Linked DNA regions of Ensifer sp. PDNC004. The protein of the gene in region 1 interacts with the protein of each later gene in a pairwise test. Links are inferred from orthologs where the notes say so. Each region holds a gene or a part of one and is shown on either strand. Other genes may lie near its edges.

Region 1 (3,298 bases):
CATTCGCCAGGCCTATTTCGTAACGTCGGACTGGGCCGAACGCATGGTCGAGGACGCCGAGGGGCTCGACGACCACACGAAACACAAGGCTGCCTTCTACGTAAGGCAGGTTTCGAGCGCGTTGTCTCCGACGAACTTCGTCACCACCAACCCGCAGCTCTACCGTGAGACCGTTGCCTCGAGCGGCGCCAACCTGGTCAAGGGCATGCAGATGTTTGCCGAGGACATCGCCGCCGGCCGTGGCGACCTCAAGCTCCGGCAGACGGACACCAGCAAGTTTGCGATCGGCGAGAATATCGCGATGACACCGGGCAAAGTCATTGCCCAGAGCGACGTTTGCCAGGTGCTGCAATACGAGGCGACGACGGAGACCGTACTGAAGCGGCCGCTGCTGATCTGCCCGCCCTGGATCAACAAGTTCTACGTGCTCGATCTCAACCCGCAGAAATCCTTCATCAAATGGGCGGTCGACCAGGGGCACACGGTCTTCGTCATCTCCTGGGTGAACCCGGACGAGCGGCACGCGACCAAGGATTGGGAAGCCTACGCCCGCGAAGGCATCGGCTTTGCGCTCGATATCGTCGAGCAGGCGACCGGCGAGCGCGAAGTCAACGCCATCGGTTATTGCGTCGGCGGCACCCTGCTTGCCGCAACGCTGGCATTGCACGCTGCCGAGGGCGACGACCGCATCCGCTCGGCGACACTGTTCACGACGCAGGTCGATTTCACCCATGCCGGAGACCTCAAGGTCTTCGTCGACGAGGACCAGATCAGCCAGATCGAACAGAACATGAGCGTGACCGGCTATCTCGACGGCTCGAAGATGGCGACCGCCTTCAACATGCTGCGCGCTTCGGAGCTGATCTGGCCCTACTTCGTCAACAACTACCTGAAGGGCCAGGAGCCCCTGCCCTTCGACCTGCTTTACTGGAACTCCGATTCGACGCGGATGCCGGCGGCCAATCATTCCTTCTACCTGCGCAACTGCTACCTCGATAACAAGCTTTCGAAGGGCGAGATGGTGCTTGCCGGAAAGCAGGTGTCGCTCGGCGACGTGAAGATCCCGATCTACAATCTCGCGACCAAGGAAGATCACATCGCGCCGCCACGCTCTGTGTTTCTCGGCAGCGCTTCGTTCGGCGGCAAGGTCACCTATGTTCTCTCGGGCTCGGGCCACATAGCCGGCGTCGTCAACCCGCCGGACAAGGGCAAGTATCAGTTCTGGACCGGCGGCGCGCCCAAGGGTGACTTCGACGATTGGTTAAAGGCGGCCAAGGAAACACCGGGATCCTGGTGGCCGCACTGGCACCAATGGATCGAGAAACTCGACAAGCGACGCGTTGCGCCCCGCAAGCCGGGCGGTCCGCTGAACTCGCTTGAGGAAGCGCCGGGCTCCTACGTGCGCGCCCGCGCCTGAACCATTTTTGCAGGACCTGCCTTGATCTTCGATCCCCCGCTGACGACCGCGATCCTCGTGCAGCGCTACAAGCGCTTTCTCTTCGACGCCCTGTTGCCCGATGGCACAGCCATGACCGGATCCTGCCCCAATACCGGTTCGATGCGCGGGCTGACGACGCCCGGTTCGCGCATCTGGATGTCGGAACACGACAGCCCGACGCGGAAATACCGCCATATGCTGGAAATCGTCGAAGCCGACGGAACTATGGTCGGCATAAACACCGGCCTACCCAACCGGCTTGCGGAAGAAGCCATCAGGCTGGGGCTCGTTTCCGACCTGCATACCTATGAGCACAGCGCGCGCGAGCAGAAATACGGGCGCAACTCGCGCATCGACATTCTCCTCAGCGATCCCGAGCGCGGCCGTGCCTATGTCGAAGTCAAGAACGTGCATTTCAGCCGCACGCCCGGTCTTTCCGAATTTCCTGACAGTCCGACAACGCGCGGTGCGAAACATCTCGACGAGCTCGGTGATATGGTCGAGGCTGGTCACCGTGCGGTGATGATCTATCTCGTGCAGCGTGATGACTGTGACCGGTTGAGGATCTGCCGCGAGTTCGATCCCGCCTATGCACACGCGTTCGACCGCGCGATGTCACGTGGTATCGAGGCCTACGCGGTCAAATGTCAGGTTTCGCCAACGCAAATCCGCCCGACCGGATTGATGGCAGTGGACGAAGCGGCCCTCGCTGCTCTATGAAATCCGACTGGAACAACTGAAAGCTTTGGAATGGTGACTTACATCGAGGCAGGGTCTGCGCCCTACAAGAATACCGGCGTTATCCGGCTCTACGGACCGGAAGGTTTCGAGGGCATGCGAAAAGCCTGCCAGGTGACCGCGCGTTGTCTGGACGAGCTCGTCTCGCGGGTGCAGCCGGGCGTCACCACCGACGAGATCGACCGGTTCGTCTTCGAGTTCGGCATGGACAATGGCGCGCTACCGGCGACGCTCAACTATCGCGGCTACACGAAATCGTCGTGTACCTCGATCAATCACGTCGTCTGCCACGGCATACCGAACGACAAGCCGCTGCGCGAAGGCGATATCGTCAACATCGACGTCACCTATGTCGTCGATGGCTGGCACGGCGATTCGAGCCGGATGTATCCGGTCGGCGAGATCAAGCGTGCCGCCGAGCGACTGCTCGACGTCACCCATGAAAGCCTGATGCGCGGCATTGCCGCCGTGCGCCCCGGCGCCCGCACTGGCGCCATCGGCGAAGCGATCCAGGTCTATGCCGAAGCGGAGCGCTGCTCCGTGGTGCGCGATTTCTGCGGCCACGGCGTCGGCAAGCTTTTCCACGATGCGCCGAACATCCTCCACTATGGCCGCGCCAATGAAGGCCCGGAGCTGCGCGAGGGCATGATCTTCACCATCGAGCCGATGATCAATCTCGGCCGCCCGCATGTGAAGGTGCTCTCGGACGGCTGGACCGCGGTCACCCGTGACCGGTCGCTGTCGGCGCAATACGAGCACACGGTCGGCGTCACCGCCGACGGCTGCGAGATCTTCACGCTTTCGCCGGCGGGCCTGTTCAAGCCCGGCGTCAGCACGATCGGCGCCGCATGACGAAACGTCCGATCTCCCCTGACGGCGACTTGGCGCCATCGGCGGACGAGAGGACGTTTTTTCCGCAATTGCAGCTGGACGGGAAACCGGCGACGAAGAAGGCGCCGGAACCCGAGGCCCATTACCACGGTCATCGCAACCGGTTGCGGACGCGCTACCGGGAACAGGGCGACTCGGCGCTTGCAGATTACGAAATCCTGGAATTGCTGCTCTTTCGGCTGATCCCGCGCAAGGATACCAAGCCGATCGCCAAGGCCCTGCTCGCCCGCT
Region 2 (3,431 bases), 2.0 Mb from region 1 along the record:
TCCTCTAGGCTCTCGAGGACCAGTTGAAGCGCACGGACAGCGGCTTCGTCGCTAGATCCCGTGCTGCGCGGGAATGCGGTAACCGCATATCCCTTGGCGTGTGCTGTTGTCAGGGTCTTTCCTTTCCACATGAACAGAACAGGCACTTTCGATTCGAACAAAGATCGAACCGTCCATGAATGTAGGCATCAAACCGTAGCTGTTTCAAGACAGCAGAACTGAATCCCAGGAAATCATACTCCACCGGCGGCGCGCAGCGCCGTCGAGCTCATCGATGAGCGCGGTCCATGGATGAAGGTCCAGGCGGGCGCGCGGTGGAAGGGGAGGCGCCGCGCATCGTCCTCGTCGATGCGGGCATAGTCGAAAGTTTTCGCCATGCGCGAGGAGAGATAGGCGAGCGTCGAGCCCGGCCGATCGATGACGGCGATCGGGAAGGTGCGGGCGATCTTCTGCCAGTTCTGCCAGCGGTGGAAACTTTTCAGGTTGTCGGCGCCCATGATCCAGACGAAGCGAATGTCGCGGTTTCGCGCCTGGACGATCTCGAGCGTGCGGGCGGTATAGCTCTGCCCAAGCGCCTTTTCGAAAGCGGTCACCTTGATGCGCGGGTTACGCGCGATCTCCTCGCTCATGGCGATGCGGTCGGAAAGCGGCGCGAGATTGTTGTGGTCTTTCAGCGGATTGCCGGGTGTGACCATCCACCAGAGCTGGTCGAGCCCGAGCCGCTGGATCGCGGTGTCGGCAACAAGCACATGGCCTTCGTGCGGCGGATTGAAGGATCCGCCGAAAAGGCCGACCACCATGCCGGCTTCGACATGGGGCATGCGCAGGTAGCGGGCGTTGACCTTGCCCGCCGTCACCTCAGGGCCTGACCTGTCCAGCACCACGCACCCGATACTTGAAGGAGGTCAACTGTTCGACGCCGACCGGGCCGCGCGCATGCATCTTGCCTGTGGCGATGCCGATCTCGCCGCCCATGCCGAATTCGCCGCCATCGGCAAACTGGGTCGAGGCGTTGTGCAAGAGGATCGCGGAATCGATTTCCGAGAAGAAGCGCTCGACGACCTCCGGGTCTTCGGCAATCACCGCTTCCGTATGCGCCGACGACCAGGTGGAGATGTGCTCGATGGCACCCGAAATGCCGTCCACCAGCTTCACCGAGATGATGGCGTCGAGATATTCCGTCGCCCAGTCCTCGTCCTTGGCCGCCTTCAACCCGTCGACGATGCCTGCGAGTTCGTCGGAGACGCGCACTTCGCAGCCCGCTGCCAGCAGCGCGTTCAGCAACGGCTTGACCAGCCGCTCGGCGTCGTTGCGGTCGATCAGCAGCGTTTCGGCAGCACCGCAGATGCCGGTGCGGCGCATCTTGGCGTTGACGACGATTTTTTCCGCCATGGCGAGATCGGCCGAGGCGTCGACATAGATGTGGCAGAGCCCTTCGAGATGGGCAAAGACCGGCACGCGCGCTTCGTTCTGGACGCGAGCCACCAGGCTCTTGCCGCCGCGGGGAACGATGACGTCGATCGTGCCGCCAAGACCCGAAAGCATGGCTCCGACGGCGGCGCGGTCGGCGACCGGCACCATCTGGATCGCATGTTCGGGCAGACCGGCAGCCTTCAGCCCCTCGACCAGGCAGGCGTGGATCGCGCCCGAGGAATGAAAGCTGTCGGAGCCGCCGCGCAAGATCACGGCATTGCCGGCCTTGAGGCAGAGCGCGCCGGCGTCAGCCGTCACATTGGGCCGGCTTTCATAGATGACGCCGATGACGCCGAGCGGCGTGCGCACGCGCTCGATATGCAATCCGTTCGGGCGATCCCATTCGGCAATGACGTCGCCGACCGGATCCTTGAATTCGGCAATTGCACGAATGCCGTTCGCCATGTCGCGGATGCGGCTTTCGCTCAGTGTCAGGCGGTCGATGAAAGAGGCGGCGACGCCGCTTTCGCGGGCGTTTTCAAGGTCGATCGCATTGGCGGCCAGGATATCGTGCGTGCGGGCGACGACCGCGTCGGCCATGGCGATCAGGGCGGCGTGCTTGCGTTCGGCGCTGGCGATGGCGAGCGGTCGGCTGGCGGCCTTGGCGTTGCGGCCGATCTCCAGCATGACGCTTTCGACGTCTTGCCTGTTCTTCACCTCGTCAAGCATGGACTTCATCCTTCCGGCTGCCCTCGGCCTCAGCGCGTTTTCCGGTCATCACCATATCGTCGCGGTGCACCATGGCGGCGCGGCCGGCATAGCCAAGGATCGCGGCGATCTCGGCCGATTTCTTGCCGGCGATCTGGCGGGCCTCGTCGGCATCGTAGCCGGCAAGACCACGGGCGATCTCGCGGCCGGAGGTGCCGAGAATGGCGATCGTGTCGCCGCGGCTGAAGCTACCCGTCACGTCACGAACACCGGCCGGTAGCAGGCTCTTGCCCGAGCGCAGCGCCTCTTCGGCGCCGGCATCGACGCGGAGCGTTCCGGCCGGCAGCAATTGCCCGGCAATCCAGGTCTTGCGCGCGGTCACCGGCGACCCTGATGGGGCGAACCAGGACGAGCGGGCACCGTCTTCGATCGCCGCCAGCGGATGATCGGGCTTGCCCGACGCGATGATCATGGCGCAGCCGGCGGTCGTGGCGATCTTGCCGGCGTCGATCTTGGTGCGCATGCCGCCACGCGAAAGCTCGGATGCCGCACCGCCGGCCATCGCCTCGATTTCGGGCGTGATCTCGGCGATCGTTTCGAGGAAACGGGCGTTGGGGTCGAGATGCGGCGGGGCCGTGTAGAGCCCATCGATATCGGAGAGCAGCACCAGCAAATCGGCGCCGACCATGGTGGCGACGCGGGCGGCGAGGCGATCGTTGTCGCCATAGCGGATTTCCGTGGTGGCGACCGTATCGTTCTCGTTGATGATCGGCACGGCGCCGAGCTTCAGTAACTGGTTGATGGTGGCGCGGGCGTTCAAATACCGGCGGCGTTCTTCCGTGTCACCCAGCGTCAAAAGCACCTGGCCAGCGACGATGGCGTCGGTCGAAAGGCTCTCCGACCAGGCACGCGCCAGCGCGATCTGGCCGACGGCGGCGGCGGCCTGGCTCTCCTCCAGCTTCAGCGCGCCCGAGGGGACATTGAGCACGGTGCGGCCGAGCGCGATTGCGCCCGAGGAGACGACCAGCACTTCGACGCCCTTGGCCTTGAGGCCGGCGATGTCGGCGCACATGGCGTCGAGCCAGGCTTTCTTCAGCCCGGTGGCGCGGTCGACCAGCAATGCCGACCCGATCTTGATGACGACCCGGCGATACTTCAAAAGCGGCTTGCGGGTCTTGGTCATCTCAGAGGTTCTCCTCGCCGAAGCCTTCACCGGCCTTGGCGGCGACGATGACGCTGCGCAATGCCCGCAGCGCTTCGGTCATGCCCTTGCCGACCGCGGCGGACAGCAGCAGGGGCTGCTCTCCACA

What was found.
Region 2: the proteins of sfsA (region 1) and JVX98_RS23515 interact in binary tests that used the Escherichia coli proteins (3 or more experiments, as listed by UniProt). The link is inferred for Ensifer sp. PDNC004 from one-to-one orthologs.

The regions. Positions count from the first base shown.
Region 1 is NZ_CP070353.1:1,182,106-1,185,403, forward strand. Bases 432-3,298 are described here. They hold sfsA (DNA/RNA nuclease SfsA), read left to right. Parts: upstream 432-1,438; coding sequence 1,439-2,158; downstream 2,159-3,298. Other genes in these bases: phaC (poly(3-hydroxyalkanoate) polymerase subunit PhaC), read left to right, coding at 432-1,417; map (type I methionyl aminopeptidase), read left to right, coding at 2,189-3,028; radC (DNA repair protein RadC), read left to right, coding at 3,025-3,298. Also shown: more of phaC, read left to right, coding at 1-431. UniProt on the Escherichia coli protein: Binds to DNA non-specifically. Could be a regulatory factor involved in maltose metabolism.
Region 2 is NZ_CP070353.1:3,151,972-3,155,402, forward strand. Bases 1-3,000 are described here. They hold JVX98_RS23515 (glutamate-5-semialdehyde dehydrogenase), read right to left. Parts: upstream 2,143-3,000; coding sequence 859-2,142; downstream 1-858. Other genes in these bases: rsfS (ribosome silencing factor), read right to left, coding at 1-131; JVX98_RS23510 (nicotinate-nucleotide adenylyltransferase), read right to left, coding at 234-821; proB (glutamate 5-kinase), read right to left, coding at 2,135-3,000. Outside these bases: more of proB, read right to left, coding at 3,001-3,304; GTPase ObgE, read right to left, coding at 3,306-3,431. UniProt on the Escherichia coli protein: Catalyzes the NADPH-dependent reduction of L-glutamate 5-phosphate into L-glutamate 5-semialdehyde and phosphate. The product spontaneously undergoes cyclization to form 1-pyrroline-5-carboxylate.